DNA from 3 places in the Arthrobacter sp. NPDC080073 genome. Region 2 is predicted to be linked to each of the others. Evidence: riboswitches for the same ligand, from Rfam matches in the RefSeq annotation. Region 2 holds a riboswitch; each other region holds the start of a gene.
The links. A riboswitch is a leader RNA that binds a small molecule or an ion and turns the genes downstream of it on or off. The one in region 2 is predicted to bind glycine.
Positions count from the first base shown of each region.

Region 1: another riboswitch for glycine. It lies ahead of gcvP (aminomethyl-transferring glycine dehydrogenase); the one in region 2 lies ahead of lipA (lipoyl synthase).
Region 3: another riboswitch for glycine. It lies ahead of gcvP (aminomethyl-transferring glycine dehydrogenase); the one in region 2 lies ahead of lipA (lipoyl synthase).

Region 1 is NZ_JBFBKR010000014.1:90,322-97,481, reverse strand. Features, by position in the region: gene AB0O52_RS16175 (sigma-70 family RNA polymerase sigma factor) at 1-551, shown strand, start outside; gene AB0O52_RS16170 (MFS transporter) at 590-2,131, opposite strand; gene AB0O52_RS16165 (TetR/AcrR family transcriptional regulator) at 2,214-2,762, shown strand; glycine riboswitch at 2,951-3,048, shown strand; gene gcvP (aminomethyl-transferring glycine dehydrogenase) at 3,210-6,110, shown strand; gene gcvT (glycine cleavage system aminomethyltransferase GcvT) at 6,122-7,160, shown strand, end outside.
Region 2 is NZ_JBFBKR010000013.1:105,741-112,900, reverse strand. Features, by position in the region: gene AB0O52_RS15565 (MFS transporter) at 1-437, opposite strand, end outside; gene trmB (tRNA (guanosine(46)-N7)-methyltransferase TrmB) at 515-1,438, shown strand; gene AB0O52_RS15555 (hypothetical protein) at 2,242-2,448, shown strand; glycine riboswitch at 2,866-2,964, shown strand; gene lipA (lipoyl synthase) at 3,119-4,144, shown strand; gene AB0O52_RS15545 (methylenetetrahydrofolate reductase) at 4,161-4,973, shown strand; gene AB0O52_RS15540 (zf-HC2 domain-containing protein) at 5,008-5,715, opposite strand; gene AB0O52_RS15535 (sigma-70 family RNA polymerase sigma factor) at 5,712-6,212, opposite strand; gene AB0O52_RS15530 (hypothetical protein) at 6,367-6,930, shown strand; gene AB0O52_RS15525 (hypothetical protein) at 7,077-7,160, opposite strand, start outside.
Region 3 is NZ_JBFBKR010000006.1:190,597-197,756, reverse strand. Features, by position in the region: gene AB0O52_RS09915 (aldehyde dehydrogenase family protein) at 1-457, opposite strand, end outside; gene AB0O52_RS09910 (cytosine permease) at 537-1,994, opposite strand; gene speB (agmatinase) at 1,991-2,989, opposite strand; gene AB0O52_RS09900 (PucR family transcriptional regulator ligand-binding domain-containing protein) at 3,207-4,700, shown strand; glycine riboswitch at 4,799-4,899, shown strand; gene gcvP (aminomethyl-transferring glycine dehydrogenase) at 5,062-7,160, shown strand, end outside.

The sequences.
Region 1 (7,160 bases), on a different contig from region 2:
AGGAAACCATGTCGGTCCAGGAAACGCTGTCCGGCGTCCTTGGCCGCACGCCTTCGGTCGCCGAAACCGCGTCAGCCCTGGGTGTCGAACGCAGCGTGGTGGAAGCCGCCCTGGCCGACGCCGCACGCACCCTGTCGCCGCTGGACGACGTCGTCGTGGACACAGTCGCCGCGGACACGATCTCCCCGGAGCACTCAGTCCTGGCCGATGAGCGCCTCAAGTACCTTCGCGCCGCCGTCGCCGCCCTGCCGGAAAAGATGCGTTACGTCGTCGAGGAGATCTACTTCGGGGGGCGGACCGTCAAGGAACTGGCCGAGGAACTCGGTTCCACGCACGCGGCGGTCTCCCAACAGCGCGCCGAGGGCATCCGCCTCATGCGCGATGGACTTTCCGCGCATTACGCGGACGATCCCGAGCAATCCTTCGAGCCCCAATCGCGCATTACTGCCCGACGCCGGCACGACTACCTCTCGACGCTCGCCACCGCTACCTTGGGCGGAATTACCCGTAGTTTCAGTACGCCTGATGCTGCCTTGAACCGGGCCGTCTAGACTTCACGAGTCCTCGAAGCCCGCAAGGCAGCCTTGGCCTACTTTGCGGTCGGCACGCGGCGGAGCACGACGGCGGCAAGGACTGCCGCTCCCGCCATCAGTACCAGCCCGATCGCTGCCGTGATGTGGACGCCCGATTCAAAGGCGGCACGCGCGGCGGTGGCCAGGGCGTCGCCCAATGGTTGGGGCAGCGCGGCCGCGACGTCCATGGCTCCGGCGAGCGTCTCCCGCGAGCGTTCGGCTGCGTGGCCGGACAATTCGCCCGGAAGCAGCAAGTGGTGTTGGTAGGACGCTGTCAGGATGGAGCCAAGCACGGCCGTGCCCAGCAATGATCCGAGTTCGTAACCCGTTTCGGAGATCGCCGACGCCGCACCCGCCTTGTCGGCGGGGACCGCGCCAAGGATCATGTCGTTGGAGATGGTCTCCGCCGAACCGACCCCTATGGCCAGCAGCAGGAGTGCCGTCAAAAGGTACCCGGGCCCCTGGCTGTGGTTGCCGAGCGCGGCCACGAGATATCCAACGGCGCTCAATGCCAGCCCCGCTGCTACCACCAGGCCCGGGCGGATCCGCTTGACGAGTGGAACAACCACCAGGCCCGCCACGATGGTGGCCAGCAGTGCCGGAACCATCGCGATACCCGCCTGCATGGGGGATTGGCCTTCCACGAGCTGCAAGTGCTGCGCGAAGAAGTAGATGAAGCCCGTCATGGAGAACAGGGACAAGACGTTGGCCGTGATGGCAGTGCTGAAGACCTTGTTCCGGAAAAGCCGTACATCCAACATCGGCGACGCCAACGTGCGCTGCCTGCGGACGAAGACGATTCCCATGACCAGGCCGAATGCCATGAAGGCCGCGGGACCAGGGCCAAAACCGTGCACGGCTGCCTCTTTGATGCCATAAACCACGGGGGCCATCGTCAGGATGGACAGCACGACGCTGGGAACGTCGGGCTTGCCCGGGTTGCGATCCTTGGATTCGGGGATGAGGAACGGGCCGAAGGCGAGCAGGGGCAGCAACAGTGGCACTGCAACCAGGAACACGGCTCCCCACCAGAAGTGCTCCACGAGCCAGCCACCGAAGATCGGTCCGAGCGCGGCGCCGCCGGAGAATCCGGCGGCCCACACGGCGACGGCGAGCCGGCGGCGGTTCGGGTCCGGGAAGATGTTGCGGATCAAGGACAGCGTGGACGGCATGAGCATGGCTCCGAAGATGCCCATGCCGGCACGTCCGGCGATGAGCCATTCAGCCGACGGCGCGAAGGCGGTGGCCGCGGAAACGGCTGCGAACCCCGTGCTGCCGATTAACAGCAAGCGGCGGCGGCCGATCCTGTCTCCCAGGTTTCCCATGGACACCAACAGCGCGGCGAGGACAAGCGCATACGCATCAACGACCCAAAGGAGCTGCACGCCCCCGACGTCGAGCGAACGCGCGATCTGCGGCAGGGCAAATGTCAGCGCCGTATTGTCCACAGCCACCAGCAGCACGGGGAACATCAGGAGTGCCAGGGCAGCCCAATCTCGCCACGGGGCGGATTGGATCGAAGGGGTGCGGGGGTGCTGGGTTGTGGACGGGCTGAACATGGACATAACTGTACCGTCTGGACGGTATAGTTTCAATCCGACTCATAAAATTGCCACATCGAACTAAGGGATGATGGACACCATGCCGCGAAAACCTATTGCCCGGGACGCTGTCCTGGATGCCTTTGAAGCCCTGCTGATCGAGGTGGGGGAGCGGGCTGCCACCCTGGACGCCGTCGCCAAGCGCGCAGGTGTCTCCAAGGGCGGCTTGCTCTACCATTTCCCGAACAAGGAAGCCATGATCAGTTCCTTGCTCGAACGCATGGACGGGCTGGCCGCACTGGACATCGAGGCAATGAAGACAGCCCCCGAAGGCGCGGCCGCGTTCTTTATCAAGTCGTCCCTGTGGGCGGATACTCCCTTGGACCGGGTGTTTGTAGCGGCCACGCGCCTCGCGGAAGTAGCCCATGAAGAAACGCGCAGGCGTTTCGCCGGGATCCAGCAACAATGGCTCGACGTGCTCGCCGAGGAAGTGGGGCCCGAAATGGCCAAAGCGGTCCGGTACATGGGCGACGGCCTTTACTTCAATGCGATGCTTGAAGGCGGCGCCGGTGATACGCAAGCCAAGGCCAGCGCGAGGAGCGCCGACGTCGGAGCGCTGCTGGCCGCCGTCGAGCGCCTCCGTAACTGACCGGCAGCCCAACTGACTCGCAGTAGATGTCGTTTTGAGGCTCCAAAACGACAATAAGTGCGAGTCAGTTGGGAAAGTCGGGCAGCTCGCTGACCATATTTGCGGACGCGGGCAGTCCATAGGACAATTGATAGTTGTGGCAGCCGTCACCGGCAACCACTGTAGATTCATATAACTGAATACGCCTTTGATCTGCGGCGGGAGAGTCCTGCAGGCATGTGATGCAGGCGCCGTAGGAGCAAATCCTCCCCAGGAATCTCTCAGGCCCCCGTACCGCCGCGGCAAGGCAACTCTGGAAAGCAGCACGCTGACGCGTGCTCACCGACGGTGCAAGCGAACCAGTGCCACAAGCACGGATTCGCGGAAACTCTCAGGTCCAATACAGAGCGGGGAGGAACCCGATTAGCTGTGGCGTACCCTGCGCCGCCTTATTAATGGAGTTCCTTCGTGACGGTTAGCTCAACCTCCACTACGTTCGTGGACCGGCATATCGGCGCCCGCCGCCAGGCCGATATTGACATCATGCTCAAGTCTGTCGGTTACGACAGTGTCGATTCGCTCGTGGACACCGCGGTTCCCAATGACATCCGCCAGGACGTCGCCTTGAGGCTGTCCAAGCACGGCACCGACGCCCTCAGCGAGGTCGAGGTCCTGGCGGAACTGCGCAAACTGGCGGCCAAGAACAAGACGGCCGTGCAGATGATCGGCCAGGGCTATTACGACACGGTGACTCCGCCGGTGATCCGTCGCAACATCCTCGAATCCCCGGCCTGGTACACGGCCTACACCCCATACCAGCCGGAAATCTCCCAGGGCCGGCTCGAGGCGCTGCTGAACTTCCAGACCATGGTCCAGGACCTCGTGGGCCTGCCGATCGCCAACGCTTCCCTGCTGGACGAAGCCACGGCCGTGGCCGAAGCGGTCCTGATGATGCGCCGGGCGAACAAGAACAAGTCCGCCCATGACGGCAAGACCGTCCTGGATGCCGACTGCCTGCCGCAGACCATCGCGATCGTGAAGGGCCGTGCCGAGGCGCTGGGCTTCGAGGTGGAGATCGCGGACCTGTCCCGGGGCCTGCCCGAGGGCGAGATCAACGGGATCGTGCTGCAGCAGCCGGGGGTTTCCGGCCGGGTGTTCGACCACTCCGGCGTGATCGCCGCCGCCAAGGAACGCGGCGCCCTCGTCACCGTCGCCGCGGACCTGCTGGCCCTGACCCTGATCACGCCTCCGGGCGAGCAGGGCGCCGACATCGCCGTCGGCTCCACCCAGCGTTTCGGGGTGCCGCTGTTCTTCGGCGGCCCGCACGCGGCGTACATGGCTGTCCAGAAGGGCCTGGAGCGGTCGATGCCGGGCCGTCTGGTGGGCGTTTCCAAGGACGACGCCGGCACCCCCGCCTACCGACTCGCGCTGCAGACCCGTGAGCAGCACATCCGCCGCGAGAAGGCGACGTCCAACATCTGCACCGCGCAGGCCCTGTTGGCCATCGTTTCCTCGATGTACGCCGTGTACCACGGCCCCGATGGCCTGAAGGCGATCGCCGAGACCGCCCACAACCACGCCCGGACCCTGGCCGCGTCCTTGAAGGCCGCGGGCCTTGAGGTCCTGCACGGCAGCTTCTTCGACACCGTCACCGTCCGGGTCCCGGGCAAGGCTGCCGGAATCGTCGCCGCCGCCGAGGCCAAGGGCATCAACCTGCGCGGCATCGACGCCGACACCGTAGGAATCTCCGTTGACGAGACAACAACTGAAGAAATCCTCGGCGACGTGGCCGCAGCGTTCGGCGCTTCGCTCGCAGACGGGGGCGAGGGCTTCGCCCTGGAGGCCGCCGTCGAGCGCTCTTCGGACTACCTGCAGCACCCCGTGTTCAACACCCACCGTTCCGAAACCCAGCTGCTGCGCTACATCCGCAAGCTCTCGGACCGGGACCTGGCGTTGGACCGCACCATGATCCCGCTGGGATCGTGCACGATGAAGCTGAACGCCACCGCCGAGATGGAAGCCATCTCCTGGCCGGAGTTCGCCTCGATCCACCCGTTCGCCCCGGATTCCCAGACCGAAGGCTGGCGCGAACTGATCGAAGATTTGGAAGCTGACCTGACCGAGATCACCGGTTACGACCAGGTCTCCATCCAGCCCAACGCCGGTTCCCAGGGCGAACTCGCGGGCCTGCTGGCCATACGCGGCTACCACCACTCCCGCGGTGACCTCCAGCGCAACGTCTGCCTCATCCCGGCTTCCGCCCACGGCACCAACGCCGCCTCGGCAGTGTTGGCCGGCATGAAGGTGGTGGTGGTGGCCACCGCAGCCGACGGCACCATTGACCACGCGGATCTGCAGGCGAAGATCGACGCCAACAAGGACGTCCTCTCGGCCATCATGATCACCTACCCCTCCACGCACGGCGTGTACGACGCGGACGTGCGCGAGATCTGCGACTCGGTGCATGCTGCCGGCGGCCAGGTGTACGTCGACGGCGCCAACCTGAACGCCCTGGTGGGCCTGGCCCAGCCGGGCAAGTTCGGCGGCGACGTGTCCCACCTGAACCTGCACAAGACCTTCTGCATCCCGCACGGCGGCGGCGGACCGGGCGTGGGCCCGGTCGCTGCCAAGGCGCACCTTGCACCGTTCATGCCGGGCGATGCCAACAAGGCAGCACACGAAGACGGCGCTTCTTTGCCAGGGACTGGCGTTGCGATCTCCGCCTCACGCTTCGGTTCGGCGGGTGTGTTGCCGATTTCCTGGGCGTACGTGAAGCTCATGGGCGGCGAAGGCCTGACCGAGGCGACGAAGTCCGCGCTGCTGGCCGCGAACTACATCGCCTCGCGCCTGAACGAGTACTTCCCGGTGCTGTACACCGGTGAAGGCGGGCTGGTGGCCCATGAGTGCATCCTGGACCTGCGCGAACTGACCGCCAAGACCGGCGTGACCGCGGAGGATGTGGCCAAGCGCCTGATCGATTACGGTTTCCATGCCCCCACCCTGGCGTTTCCGGTCGCGGGGACTCTGATGGTGGAGCCCACCGAGTCCGAGGACCTTGGCGAGATCGACCGGTTCATCGAAGCCATGATCACCATCCGCAAGGAAATCGACCAGGTCGCCCACGGGGACTTCACGGTGGAGAACAGCCCGCTGCGCCACGCACCGCACACCGCGGCCGCCGTCGTCTCCTCGGACTGGAACCGTGAGTACTCCCGCGAGCAGGCCGTCTTCCCGGTCCACCACCTGAAGCAGGACAAGTACTTCCCGCCCGTGGGCCGCATCGACGGTGCCGCCGGCGACCGTAACCTGGTCTGCTCCTGCCCACCCCTCGAAGAGTTCGAGGAATCCACAGAACCCTTCGAAAGCTAAGGACTGACGCAATGACTGAGAACTACACGGCTCTCTATGAGCAGCACAAAATCGCCGGCGCTTCCTTCACCGATTTCGGTGGCTGGCAGATGCCCCTGAAATACGACTCGGAACTGGCCGAACACCACGCCGTCCGCCAGTCCGCTGGCCTGTTCGACCTTTCCCACATGGGCGAAGTCTGGGTCACCGGCCCGGACGCCGCTGCCTTCCTCGACTACGCCCTCGTCGGGAAGCTGTCGGCGGTCGCGGTTGGCAAAGCCAAGTACTCGCTGATCTGCCAGGAAGACGGCGGCATCATCGATGACCTCATCACGTACCGCCGCGGCGATGCCAAGTTCCTCGTGGTCCCGAACGCCGGCAACGCCAAGGTCGTGGCCGAGGCACTGAAGCAGCGCGCCGCCAACTTTGACGTCGTGGTCGAGGATGCCTCCTCGGCAACCTCGCTAATCGCCGTCCAGGGTCCCAAGGCGGAAGAGATCCTCCTCCGCCTGGTCCCGGCGGAACAGCATTCGCTGGTCACCGAGCTCAAGTACTACGCCGCCGTCGAGGTGCCCTTCACCTTTGCCGGGAACACCACGGAACTGCTGCTCGCTCGCACCGGCTACACGGGCGAGGACGGCTTCGAGATCTTCGTGGACAACGATGATGCTGCCGCCCTGTGGCAGGCAATCGCCGCAGTTGCCGAGGACGGCGAGCTAATCCCCGCCGGCCTGGCCTCGCGCGACTCCCTGCGCCTCGAAGCCGGCATGCCGCTCTACGGCAACGAACTCTCCCGCGAAGGCAACCCCTTCTCGGCAGGCCTGGGTCCGGTAGTTTCGCTGGCCAAGGAAAGCGACTTCGTAGGCCGCGCCGCCCTGGAAGCCCTCAAGGCTGAGGGCGCCGGTTCCACCAGCGGCCGCAAGCTGGTTGGCCTCAAGGGCCTGGGCCGCCGCGCCGGCCGCAGCCACTACCCGGTCCTCAAGGACGGCACTGTGGTCGGCGAAGTCACCTCCGGCCAGCCCAGCCCCACCCTCGGCTACCCGGTCGCGATGGCTTACGTCGACGTCGAAC
Region 2 (7,160 bases):
GCGGCGGTGCCGGCAAGGAGGGCCGGCAAGTGCCCGGCGCCGGCGAGGTCCACGGGACGGAGCAGCAGCCCAGCCGTTAGCACTGCCATCGCGCCGAGCAATACTCTTTCGGCACCGAAACGGCGCGCCAGGACCGGCGCCAGCGGTGCGAAGACACCCAATAAGGTCACCGGCACTGTGGTGAGGACAACCACTGCCCAGCCCGGCAGCCCGGCGTCGGCGGTGACTTCCGGAAGAACCGCCGAAAAGCTCGAAAACACCGTCCGCAGGTTCAGGCCGATAAGCACCAGGCAGATCCCCAGGAAAACGAGTCCGGAGCGCGTCTTGACCTGGGTGGGCTCGGCGGCGGGAACCTCGTCGATCTCGGCGTCGACGAGGATCTCCGGGACGGCGGAGTGCGGCTTGGTGTTCTCGGGGGAGCTTGAAGCACGGGTCACCAACCCATTCTGGCAGTTTGTCCACTTACGCAGGCTCCGCCGCGGGCGTTTGGCCCTGCAACGGTATTCTGGAGGAGATGAGTGAAACCCCAGAATCCCCCGAAACACCGCAGTCTTCGCGCCCCGTGACCCCTGGCAGCCAGGCCTCCTTTGGCACATATGGTGGCCGGCCGGTCAGTTTCGTCCGCCGCGGGACCCGCCTTCAGGGCCGCCGCCAGGCAGCGTGGGAAGAGCACTCGGACCGCTGGGCCATCCAGGTTCCGCGGCATGTCGCCAACACCTCCGTGCACCCGGACTACGTGTTCGACGCCGAAGCCGAGTTTGGGCGCAAAGCACCGCTGATTGTCGAAATCGGTTCGGGACTCGGCGACGCCGTGTGCCACGCAGCGGAGCAGAACCCGGACAAGGACTTCCTCGCCGTGGAGGTCTATACCCCGGGCCTGGCCAACACGATGATCAAGATCAACAGCCGCGGGCTCAGCAACGTGCGCGTGGTGGAGGCCAACGCGCCGGAGGTCCTGGCCACCATGCTCCCCGCGGGTTCGGTGAGCGAGCTCTGGGTCTTCTTCCCGGACCCATGGCACAAATCCCGGCACCACAAACGCCGCCTCATCCAGCCCGCGTTCGCCAAACTCGCTGCGCGGTCCCTCAAAAAGGGTGGCCTGTGGCGGATCGCCACCGACTGGTCCAACTACGCCATCCACGTCCGCGAGGTCCTCGCCGGCTCCACCGAGTTTGAGAACGTGCACCGCGGCGAGCGGACCGGCGCTGACAGCCCCCTCACCCAAGTGTGGGAATCCGGAGTCGAATCCATGGTTGGCGGGGCACCTGTCAAGGAAGGCCGCGCCCCTGTCAGCACGGAGCACACCGGCCCCAACGAGGGAGTGGACCACGTGGGCGGGTGGGCTCCGCGCTTCGATGGCCGCATCCGCACCAGCTTCGAAAACAAGGCCCACGAGGCCGGGCGCATGATCTTCGACCTCAGCTACCGCAGGATCTAGGGGCAGATATTGGTGGGGCAACGAAGGCGTCCACCTTGTTTAGCTCGTTGAACTTACTACTTGGTCCCGCACCTCAAGGTGGCGCCTTCCCAGGCGCTGGCTGATCCCACTGCCCCGGTCGGGAACGTCCCAGTACTACGGACGAACATCCTGAATGTCGATTCACGAAGGTCCGCGCAAACGACCTCAGGAGATGTCTGGATCAAGGATGCTTGTCCCTGGTTAAAGCTATTGAACGGACCTGCGACTCGCTGAAGCCCCCACCAAACCGTCTTATACAGATTCGTTGTCTGGGACATGCTGATCATGAAGACATTGCACGTCGTCTTTGGGTGACCCCCGACAGTTCCATACGGATAGATGCTTCCTGATGTCCGTTTATAAACGTTTCCGGTGTCAATGGTGCAACGCTGGCCGCTAACACCGGCGATCGCCGACAGGCTGGTAGGAGCAGCGACTTCCTTCGAGATTCGGTTCTTGGGGGTCTCTTCCGTGAATGTTCCCAAGCTCTGCTGGGCTGTAGCTACCTCGGCCCAAGTCAGGTCGCCAGGTTTCGGCGCCGCGACCTTTGGATCATATGCCGGAGCATCGGCGGGGGCGTCTGGCGCCTTCGGCGACTGTTCAATGGCAGTTGACGGCCCTGCCGCGAACAACGAGGCCAGTAACAGGGCTGACGTGGCAAGTACGGATATTTTCTTCATGGCTCCCTTTGCTAATTGCTTTCTGTGCTTAAAACGTTCCGACTAGACAACCGGGCGTTATAAAAAGGTCAAGGCGCTCAAGTTTTCAGGTACCCTGTCAGCATGGCTGCGGTGTGGATCGTCCAACACGATGAAGAGGAACCATTTAATGCCGTGCTTGGCGTCTTCGCATCTCAAGACGAGGCGGAAGTGTTCGCCGAGGAAATCAAGCATGAGTACGCCAGAGGTGTCATCTACTCCCGTTATGAGATCGGATACCGCTTCAACAGAGGACCTGGGCACGTGAGTTTCGGCCCCGGCGACCAGTAACTGGCGGCAACTGCGCCGTACATTCTTAAGGTTCTTGACTTTCGATTCACCCTGTCTTCCGACGAGCGTTATCGGGAGGGGCGACCGGTAAGGCAAATGCTTCAGAATCAAATTAGGCAGAAAAGGCAAATTAAGCAACATTTTTTGTTAAACGGATGGAGGACTTTATCGTGGAGTTCTAGAATCTGGTACTCACAATTTTTATCTTTTGATGTTCCCCAATACTCAATCCCCAATCCAAACACCACTCAATTTTTTGTCTTCGAGCACTCAATTTTGCATATCGACCACTCAGGCAAGAGCAAAACCCTTGACACTGCGTGGTGGGAACCTCGGCTGGAACGGGGGCGTCCTTTGCGCACCGCACAGGCACCGGATACCATGTGAGACGTGTCACCGAAAGGCGGCACGTGCTTATGATCTGCGGCGGGAGAGCCCTGCCGGTACGTTTCAGCAGGCGCCGTAGGAGCAAATCCTCCCCAGGAATCTCTCAGGCCCATGTACCGCCGCGGCAAGGCAACTCTGGAAAGCAGCCCGGGCAACCGGACTCACCGACGGTGCAAGCGTCCAGCCACGAGGCGGAGACGCGGAAACTCTCAGGTCCAATACAGAGCGGGGAGGAACCGAATCAACGTGGTGCGTCCGCGCCACCTGAATTATGGAGTTCCTCATGACCCTGGCACCCGAAGGCCGTAAGCTGCTGCGCGTTGAACAGCGCAACAAAGCCGTCCCGGTCGAACGCAAGCCCGAGTGGATCAAGGCCAAGGTCCAGATGGGCCCGGAGTTCGTGGGCCTGAAGAACCTCGTGAAAAAGGAAGGCCTGCACACCGTCTGCGAGGAAGCCGGCTGCCCGAACATCTTCGAGTGCTGGGAAGACAAGGAAGCGACCTTCCTCATCGGCGGCTCCGAATGCACCCGCCGCTGCGACTTCTGCCAGATCGACACCGGCAAACCCTCCCCCGTGGACCGGTTCGAACCCACCAAGGTCGCCCGCTCCGTCCAGGCCATGGCCCTGCGCTACGCCACCGTCACCGGCGTCGCCCGCGACGACCTCGAAGACGAAGGCGTCTGGCTCTACGCCGAAACCGTCCGCAAGATCCACGAACTGAACCCCGGCACCGGCGTCGAACTGCTCATCCCCGACTTCTCCGGCAAACCCGAACACATCAAAGCGATCTGCGACTCGAACCCGGAAGTCTTCGCGCACAACGTCGAAACCGTGCCCCGGATCTTCAAGCGCATCCGCCCCGCGTTCCGCTACGACCGCTCCCTGGACGTCATCACCCAGGGCCGGGCCGCCGGCATGGTCACCAAATCCAACCTGATCCTGGGCATGGGCGAAACCCGGGAAGAGATCTCCGAAGCACTGGCCGACCTGCACGCCGCCGGCTGTGACCTGATCACCATCACCCAGTACCTGCGCCCCTCCGAACGGCACCTGCCCGTGGACCGCTGGGTCAAACCCCAGGAATTCGTCGAGCTCGCCACCGAAGCCGAGGAAATCGGCTTCCTCGGAGTCATGTCCGGCCCCCTGGTCCGCTCCTCCTACCGCGCCGGACGCCTCTGGGCCACCGCGATGCGCAAGAAAGGCCGCGAAATCCCCGCACACTTAGAGCACATTGCCGAAGGCATCCAGGACTCCGGCACCACCCGCCAGGAAGCCCGCACCCTCCTCGCACACCACGCGACGGCCTGATCCGCAAGGAGCCAGCATGTTCCCCACCCGGATTGAAATCATTCCCTCAGACGGAATCGTCGAGAAAGTCCAGGCCGCAGTGCCGCTTTCCACAACGCTCACCGTTACCTGCTTGCCCCATCACGGGATCGCGCGGACCATGGAGGCTTCCATCAAGCTCAGCCTTCTGGGCTACAACGTGGTTCCGCACCTCTCGGCACGCGGGCTGGAGCACCGGTCGCAGCTTTCCCGCATCCTCCGGGACTGCGAGGCTGCCGGGATCACGGAGGTCTTCGCCATCGGTGGAGACGGCGCGCAAGCTGCCGGCCCCTATGGATCGAGCCTTCCCCTCTTGGCGGACATCGCCGAGTGCTCCGGCGGCAGCATCACCGCGGGCATCGCCGGTTACCCCGAGGGGCATCCTTCCGTGAGCGGGCTGGACTTGCTGGATGCCCTGTTGGCCAAACAACATCTGGCGACGCACGTTGTCACGCAAATGTGTTTCTCCGCCCCGAAGGTCCTCGATTACGCAGCACTCCTGCGCCGCGAAGGGGTCGACCTGCCGGTGTGGGCCGGTGTTCCCGGGGCCGTTCCGAGGACAAAACTGCTGGCGCTGGCGACCCAGATCGGCGTCGGGACCTCCTTGAAGTTCCTCAGCAATAAAGGGACCCTTGCGCGCAAGCTTCTGGGCGTGGACAAGTACTCACCGGAAGGCCTGGTTTCCGAACTAACGGCGCGCCCGGATGGTATCTCCGGAATCCATCTCTACAGTTTCAACCGACTGGACATGCCAAGTTGGGGGGGAAGCGATCTGCCAGATCCCGAGCCCAGCGAAGCAGCATCCGCCTAGCCGCGTACGCTGACCCCCTAGGTCCTGGGAACCCCTAGCTTCCCGGGACTGAAATCACCGCGACCGTCTTCTGGGCGTCATCGCGCAGTTCCACGCCCGAAATCCCGGCGAGCTGGACCGGCGTCGCGCCCGTGACCTTGATGTGGCCGCTGGAGGTCGCCGTCCAACCGCACGCCATTTCCTCCGTGCCGTCGCGGCCCTTGACCCATAGGTACATCGTGCCCTGCGCCGGCATGCTGCGGCCTTCCAGTTGCAGCTCGGTCCCCCACGCCTTCCTGACGAGCCCCACAGTGAGCTGCAGGCCGCTGTCCGTCTGCAGCGAGTAGCTGGCGTCAGGTTTGGGCGGCTGGTTCAACACCGGCCCCGCCAGTATGCCCAACCCCAGGCAAGCGGCGGCCACGGCACCCACCAAGGCCGTCCACCGGCGTCGGGATTTCCGCCGCCGTGCCGCCATTTTCACAAGAATCGGCTGCGGTAGCGTCTCTGAAAAAGCCCCCATACGTGAGCGGGCGTCGGGCGGAACTGCGGCGGAGGGCTCGACGGCGGGGCGCCCGGCGGCGAGCGCGACGGCGTCGGGCACGGGGACGGCGTCGAGGAGGGCAGGGAGGCTCTCCAGCTCGCCCAGCTCGAGCCGGCAATCAGCGCAGCTTGCCAAGTGCGCTTCGAAAGCCTTGGCCTCGGCAGGCTCGAGGCCGCCGAGCAAGTAGGCGCCCAGCAATTGGTGAAGTCCGGTTTCGTTCACCGCTGCACCCCCATTTCGTCGAGAATCGTGCGAAGCGCCCTGACGGCGTAGAAGGCCCGGGATTTCACCGTGCCGCTGGGGATGTTAAGCCTCAGCGCGGCCTCGTTAACCGTGAAACGTTCGTAATGCAGGGCTACCAGGACCTCCCGGTGTTCAGTGCTGAGCCGCAGGAGCGCCTCCTCCATAAGGACCCGGTTGAGGAGCTCGTCCACTCGCTCGGTGGCCTCCTCCGGGTCCGCCATGTCGCGTTCGGCAGCCTCTGCCGGGCGCCGCTGGGCCTTGCGGTAGTTGTCGATGATGACATTGCGGGCAGTGCGGAACAAATAGCTGCGCAGGCTGCCGGTGATCTGCGGGGCGTGCTGCCACACGCGAAGGATGGTTTCCTGCACCACGTCCTCGGCCAAGTGCGCGTCCGGCGTGCAGCTCAGCACGAAGTGGCGCAGGGCTGCGCCGTGGTCGCGGTAGATCGCGGCCACCACATCCTCGTCGAGCGGCATCGGCGCCTCCTTGGTGCTCGGCTTCCCCTTCTCGTGCGATACGACGTGCCCGCCACTAAAAAGGTTCACGCCCTGTGAACCATTCTTCACCCGGCGGCGTCGTACGGGTTAGCTTCCGGCACGTCCGCGGCCGGTGCAAGCGAAGGAGCAAACCATGAAGAAGCAACTCGGCACCGGGCTCGGCATTCTTGCTCTGGCCATCGCCCTCACTGCCTGCGGAGGAAGCCCCGGCGCGTCCTCCACATCCTCGAGCGCCACCAGTCCCGGTCCGACGGCGTCCAGCCCCGCGGCGTCGAGCACTCCTGCAGGCGCGGCGGAACTGAAGACGGCGACGTCGAGCGTTGGCGAGCGAGTGGTTGCGGCGAACGGCAAGAGCGTCTACATCTTCACGAAGGACGTCAAGGATTCCGGAAAAAGCGCTTGCACCGGCGGCTGCGCTAACAACTGGCCCGCCGTGACAACGACGTCGACCAGGCCGGCGGTTGACGGGGTGAGCGGAAGCATAGGCACCATCCCCACAGCAGACGGCAAGATGCAGATCACCATCAACGGCATGCCCCTCTACTTCTTCTCCAAGGACGAAGACTCCAGTGACACCTATGGCCAAGGCGTGGGTGGCGTCTGGTTCCTGGTCAGCCCGTCCGGCTCCATGGTGACCCCGAGCAGCAGCACCCCGAGCAGCACCAGCACCCCAAGCGGGAGCAGCATGGGCTACTGAAACCCTCGCTCACTTTTGCAGCCCAAAAGGCAAACGCTCGCTCAGATCTCTCCGGGCCTGCCGGAAGATCTGAGCGAGCGTCCGCCTTGGAAGCCCTATAGGTGAGCGAGCGTCCGCCTTGGAAGCCCTATAGGTGAGCGGGCGTTTTAGGCGTCTTCGAACTCGTCAGCGTCTTCGAACTCGACGGCGGCGATGATTTCCTTCGTCTCCGGGTGGATCATGAAGGCTTC
Region 3 (7,160 bases), on a different contig from region 2:
TCAGCGTGCGGGAGGCTCCGGCCATGAAACGGAAAGTATCGATGGTGCTGGAGACATCGTCCTCCGCAACGCTTCGCGGTTTGCCGGTGTTGGCGGACTCGATGATTTCGAAGGCTTCACGGTTGGCTTCGATGATGTTGGCGATCAGGTTCAGGACCTCGGACCGCTCCTTCGGCGTGGTGCCCCCCCAGGATCTCTGGGCAGCCACAGCAGCTTCAACAGCAACGTCGACGTCCTCGGCTGTGCCGGCCTGTACGGAGGCGATGACCTGTTCAGTGGTGGGATCTACGACGTCGATGAGGTGGGTGGAGGTGCCTGGGACAAACGATCCTCCAATGAAGTGCCTGCCGGGAGGCAGAGGCAATGGCACGATGCCCGAGGCGTGGTGGGCCGCAGGGGAGCTGCTGTCTTCGCTCGCGCGGCGGACGATGAATTGTTCGGTATTTGTGACTGTCATGATTTTTTGCCTTTGTTTTCTGGCGCCGGTTGCGGCGTCGGGAGTTTATGGGGAGTGCGGGCCGTTGGTCTGCGGTGCGTCAGACCAAGTCGTTTGCGAGCACGGGGGCCTCGAGCGGCGTGGCCTCGGTCTTCGTCCGGAACACGCGTGCAGCGACGTAGTAGAGCGGAGCAACCACAATGAGGCCGACCATCCATGAGAGGTCCACGCCACCCATTGCCGCAGCGACTGGGCCGGTGTAGATCGCTGTGGCCGAGAAGGGTAGCTGGACCAGGGCACCTGCCACGTAGGATCCGATGGCCACCCAGTTGAAGCGGCCGTACACTCCGCCGTCGCGCTTGAAGAAGTCTTCAACCCTGTAGTCGCCGTGCCGGAGAAGGTAGTAGTCCACCAGGTTGATGGCTGTCCAGGGAACCAGCACGTACATCAGGAAGGAGAGGAAGTTGGTGTAAAAGAGGATGAAATTGTCGCGTGCGAACAGCGAGATCAGGAGTGCAAAGGTGAAGAGGATGATCGCCGCAACGCTTCGGGTCTTGGCGCGGGGCAACCAGTTCGGCTTGAACGTCTGACCAATAGTGAGGCTGCACAGGACGCCGCAGTAGAGATTCATGGCGTTCGACGCTGCAACGCCGAGGCAGAAGATTCCCACGACTGCCAGGGTCCATGGCTGGAGCAACGCTCCCATGCTGCCGACGATTTCGACGTTGCCGGCGTCTGCGCCCATCGCGACCGCAAGGGTTCCCACCAAGGCACCCAGGATCATCGGGAAGAGCGTGCCCAGGACGCAGCCTGAGTAGGACGCCCAGAATGCCGGGCCCGAGCCGGTGCCTTGCGGCATGTAACGGGAGTAGTCCGAGACATACGGAGCGTAGGCGAGCTGCCACAAGGCGGATACGGAGACGGTGGCCATGAAGCCGACCCAGTTGAAGTTTCCCTGGTAGAGGAAAGTGGCAGGCAGCCCGTGGACGAACATGATCCAGACGAAGGCCAGAAGCAACGCCAAACCGGCCACTATGCTGAGGAAACGTGCGTAGGCGTGAATGAGCCGGTAGCCGAAAATCGTGGCAACAACGCTCACGACGCCGATGATGATTATGCCCGCGTCTACACTGATGTCCGGGCTGACTGCCGCCATTGCCTCGCCGCCAAAGACCAGGTTGGCCGCGAAGAATCCGACGTACATGATCACCACGATGACAACGATCAGTAGCGCCCCGAAGGAACCGAATTGGCCCCGTGTCTGGATCATCTGTGCCACGCCCAATTGCGGTCCTTGGGCGGAGTGCAGCGCCATGAAGATGCCACCGATGACGTTTCCGAGGATGATTCCCACGATGGCAGGCACAAAGCTTAGCCCGAACACCGTGGTGGCGAGTCCGCCGGTCACGATGGTCATGATCATGATGTTGGAACCGAACCAGATGGTGAAGAGGTCCCGCGCTTTTCCGTGGCGTTCGTTCAACGGGATGGGCTGAATGGTTTTGTCTTCCAGCCGGGGCACTTCGGTGACTGCGGCGGGATTGCTTGGGGTGCTCATGATGCGGTCCAGGATGCTGCTTGCAATTCACGGACAGCGGACGCCTTGCCGCGGTTCACCATCAGCGCGAGGAGGTCGAAGACAAGGGTGGCCGCGGCCACCGAGGTGATGTCTGCATGGTCGTAAGCCGGAGCGACCTCGACGACGTCGGCGCCGACGATGTTGATGCCGTCCAGTCCGCGGAGCAGGGCCAGCAGCTCTCGGGAGTGGAGTCCGCCCATCTCAGGGGTGCCGGTGCCTGGCGCATAGGAGGGATCCAGGACGTCGATGTCGATGGAGACGTAGACCGGGGTGTCGCCGAGCCGCTCCTTGACCTGGGCGATGGCCGCGGGAACGCCTATGACGTCCAGGTCCGAGCAGCGGATGATCTGGAATCCGAATTCATGGTCTCGGAGGAAATCGTTGCGGTCATAGACCGGCCCGCGGATTCCGACGTGCATGGACCTATCTTCCACGAGGAGGCCTTCCTCGAACGCCCGCCGGAAGATGGTTCCGTGTGTGACCGGCTGATCGAAGTAGGTGTCCCATGTATCCAGGTGGGCGTCGAAGTGCAGCAACGCGACCGGTCCGTGGACTTTGTTCAGGGCCCTGAGCATCGGGAGGGCGATGGTGTGGTCGCCACCGATCGAGATGAGCTTCTTGTCCTCACCGATCAGGGGCAATGCCTGCCCTTCGATTTCACGGACGGCCCGTGCAATGTCGTAGGGGGTGCAGGCGATGTCGCCGGCGTCCACAACCTGGACTTCGTTGACGGGCTCAACGTCCAATTCCGGGTGGTACCCCGGACGCAGAAGGCGGGAGGCTTCGCGGACCGCGGCAGGGCCGAAACGGGCGCCGGGCCGGAAGGACGTTCCGCCGTCGAACGGTACACCGACGATCGCAATGTCGTAGTCCGGAACGCGGTCGATTTGGGGGAGCCTGGCGAAAGTGCCGAGGCCCGCGTACCGGGGAACTTTTGTTGCGTCGACGGGGCCGATGGGCTGATGCGTTGTCATGCCGGGATCCTTCGGTAGCTTTGCTGCCGGGCGGCGATGCTGGCAGCGGTGTTGGGAGGCGGGATGCTCGCCCTTGAGGGGAAGTAGGTAATCCAAGTCTTAGTGACGTGCATCACGGCGTATAGCGGTAGATTGACTACAAATGGCCGAGGCTCTTATACAAATGTCTAAGTACCGTGAAATCGGCCGGAAACCAACGATCTGGGAGCGCATTTCCATGGCGATTACTGTGGCTGAGCTCGTGGCGGAACCGCAGCTTGGACTCACGTTCCTGGCCGGGGCGGCAGGTGGGGACAACCGGATCACCTGGGCACACACTTCCGACCTGCCGAGGCTGTGGGAATGGGTCACTGGCGGCGAACTGATGATGACCAATGGCCTGTCCATCCCGGCCGACCCCCAAGGCCAAGTAGCGCTCGCCGAAGCGCTCGTCGATGCAGGTGCCAGTGCCCTTGCCATCGGGGAAAAGATGCATGCTCCGGAGCTGCTGCCGGAGTTCCTGGCGGCCTGCGAGCAGTTGCCGCTTCCGCTGATTAGCATTCCGTATCCATTGCCCTTCATTGCTATCGCGCGAACCGTGGCTGAAGCTTCCCTTTTGGAGGAATCTCGACGCCTGCGTCAGACCGCACGGGTGTATGACTTGCTTCGTACGGCGGGAACAATTGAGGACCACTGGCAAGGCCTTCTCCAAGGACTCGCGGCGGAGCTCAATGCGGAGCTTTTCGTCGTGGACCGGCGATGCCTCCATCCCTGGCATCCGGATGGTGAGCCGCTGCCGGACTTCCTGCAAGCGGAATTGGCCCCCTTCACGGGGCATATACCCATGGGCGGAAAGAAATTCCAATGGCATCGGCTGCGGGACCGGCACGTGTTGATGATGGACATCCCTACCCACGCCGATGCGGTGCTTGTGGTGCTGCCGAAAAGCGATCCGCACCCTGACGCCGTCGTGCTTCTGCATGCGGCGACGGTGCTCGGGCTGGAACTCTCCCGAACGGCCCTGTCCCTGGAAGGGCGGCACCGCCTAGCGGGCGAATTCCTCCTGCAGGCGTTCGATGGACGCCTCGGGATCGCGGAGCTGGAGATCAGGCTCAGCGATTTTGAGATTTCCGCGCAGAATTTCGTGGTGGTTTCGATAGGGGCCGACGACGGCGAGCGGCTGGCGAACATTCACGCGGAACTGTGGCGCCACGGACTCCAGGCCGCTTGCCTGCGGCGTCTCAATACCCTTCATGTGGCGGTAACCGCGGCGGTGACCGATGACGTTTTGATCCACTGCGCGGGGCCCGGGGTCCGGATTGGCATCAGCTCGCCGACGTCTGCCGGGGGCGTCCAACGCGCACTCCAGGAATCGCTGTGGGCGCTCGGTTCAGCGAAAGGCAATGCCGTAAGCCTGACCCGTTACGCCGAGGGGCCTTCGTGGCTGGGGCTCACGAGTTTCGAGGAGGGAACGGCGTTGGTTCAGCGGCTGCTCGGCCCGATCTTCACGTATGAACAGAGCCAGGAAGGCGATCTCATCGTGACTTTGAAGACCTACTTGGACACTCAGAGGTCGTGGCAAAAGACTGCCGCGGCGCTCTTTGCCCATCGCCAAACCATCATCTACCGCATCCGGAAAATCAGCGAGTTGACGGGGCTCGACATGACTGAAACGTCCACGTTGGCCCAGCTTTGGTTTGCGCTCCAGATTCATGCGGCCATGCACAAGTAAACCCGCCGCCAATAGCAATGTCCGCAAGCAGATGTTGCCCCGCCACTGACGTTGTGTGTATGGTGTGAGCCGAATCACCCAAATCTGAATATGCCTTTCGAACCGTGGCGGGAGAGTCCTCCCAGTCATCAACCGGGCAGGCGCCGTAGGAGCAAATCCTCCCCAGGAATCTCTCAGGCCCCCGTACCGCCGCGGCGAGGCAACTCTGGAAAGCAGCCAGGCTTCGGCCCGGCTCACCGACGGTGCAAGCGGAACACAACGCGACAATGCGTTCTGCGGAATCTCTCAGGTCCGATACAGAGCGGGGAGGAACCCAAACCGAAGCCGTGTCACTGTGGCCGGCCCTACCTTGGAGTTCCTTTTGACTATTCAATCAACCCCCACCGCTTTCGTGGACCGTCATATCGGCGCCCGCCGCCAGGCCGACATTGACATCATGCTCAAGTCTGTCGGTTACGACAGTGTCGATTCGCTCGTGGACACCGCGGTTCCCAATGACATCCGCCAGGACGTCGCACTGAGGCTGTCCAAGCACGGCACCGACGCCCTCAGCGAGGTCGAGGTCCTGGCTGAGCTGCGCAGGCTGGCGGCCAAGAACAAGACGGCCGTGCAGATGATCGGCCAGGGCTACTACGACACGGTGACTCCGCCGGTGATCCGCCGCAACATCCTCGAATCCCCGGCCTGGTACACCGCCTACACCCCGTACCAGCCGGAAATCTCCCAGGGCCGGCTCGAGGCACTGCTGAACTTCCAGACCATGGTCCAGGACCTCGTGGGCCTGCCCATCGCCAACGCCTCCCTGCTGGACGAAGCCACCGCCGTCGCCGAAGCCGTCCTGATGATGCGCCGGGCCAACAAGAACAAGTCCGCCCATGACGGCAAGACCGTCCTGGACGCCGACTGCCTCCCGCAGACCATCGCGATCGTGAAGGGCCGTGCCGAGGCGCTGGGCTTCGAGGTGGAGATCGCGGACCTGTCCCGGGGCCTGCCCGACGGCGAGATCAACGGCATCGTGCTGCAGCAGCCTGGCGTTTCCGGCCGGGTGTTCGACCACTCGGGCGTGATCGCCGCCGCGAAGGAACGCGGCGCCCTCGTCACCGTTGCCGCTGACCTCCTCGCCCTGACCCTGATCACGCCTCCGGGGGAGCAGGGTGCCGACATCGCCGTCGGCTCCACCCAGCGTTTCGGGGTGCCGCTGTTCTTCGGCGGCCCGCACGCGGCGTACATGGCGGTGCAGAAGGGCCTGGAGCGGTCGATGCCGGGCCGTTTGGTGGGCGTTTCCAAGGACGACGCCGGCACTCCCGCCTACCGCCTGGCGCTGCAGACCCGCGAGCAGCACATTCGCCGCGAGAAGGCGACGTCCAATATCTGCACCGCGCAGGCCCTGTTGGCGATCGTGTCCTCGATGTACGCCGTCTACCACGGCCCTGATGGCCTGAAGGCGATCGCCGAGACCGCGCACAACCACGCCCGGACCCTGGCTGCGTCCTTGAAGGCCGCGGGCCTTGAGGTCCTGCACGGCAGCTTCTTCGACACCGTCACCGTCCGGGTCCCCGGGAAAGCTAAACAAGTCATTGCAGCAGCTGCCGCAAAGCGCATAAATCTCCAGCTTATCACGGGCGATCTTGTCGGCGTCTCAGCAGACGAAAAGACCACAGAAAAGACCATCGCCGCAGTCATGGACGCATTTTCCATCGTGGCTGCTTACGGGGCTGGCCTCACGTACGACACGGAGGGCTTCGCCCTGGAGGCCGCCGTCGAGCGAACGTCGGACTACCTGCAGCACCCGGTGTTCAACACGCACCGTTCCGAGACCCAGCTGCTGCGCTACATCCGCAGGCTCTCGGACCGGGACCTGGCGCTGGACCGCACCATGATCCCGCTGGGATCGTGCACGATGAAGCTGAACGCGACCGCCGAGATGGAAGCGATCTCCTGGCCGGAATTCGCCTCGATCCACCCCTTCGCCCCGGATTCCCAGACCGAGGGCTGGCGTGAGCTGATCACGGACCTGGAATCCCAGCTGAGCGAGATCACGGGCTATGACCAGGTTTCCATCCAGCCCAACGCCGGTTCCCAGGGCGAACTCGCGGGCCTGCTGGCGATCCGCGGCTACCACCACTCCCGCGGTGAGGCCCAGCGCAACGTCTGCCTCATCCCGGCTTCGGCCCACGGCACCAACGCCGCCTCGGCCGTGTTGGCCGGCATGAAGGTGGTGGTGGTGGCCACCGCGGCCGACGGCACCATCGACCACACGGACCTGCAGGCCAAGATCGAGGCCAACAAGGACGTGCTTTCGGCCATCATGATCACCTACCCGTCCACGCACGGCGTGTACGACGCGGACGTGCGCGAAATCTGCGACTCCGTGCATGCAGCCGGTGGCCAGGTGTACGTTGATGGCGCCAACCTGAACGCCCTGGTCGGCCTGGCCCAGCCGGGCAAGTTCGGCGGCGA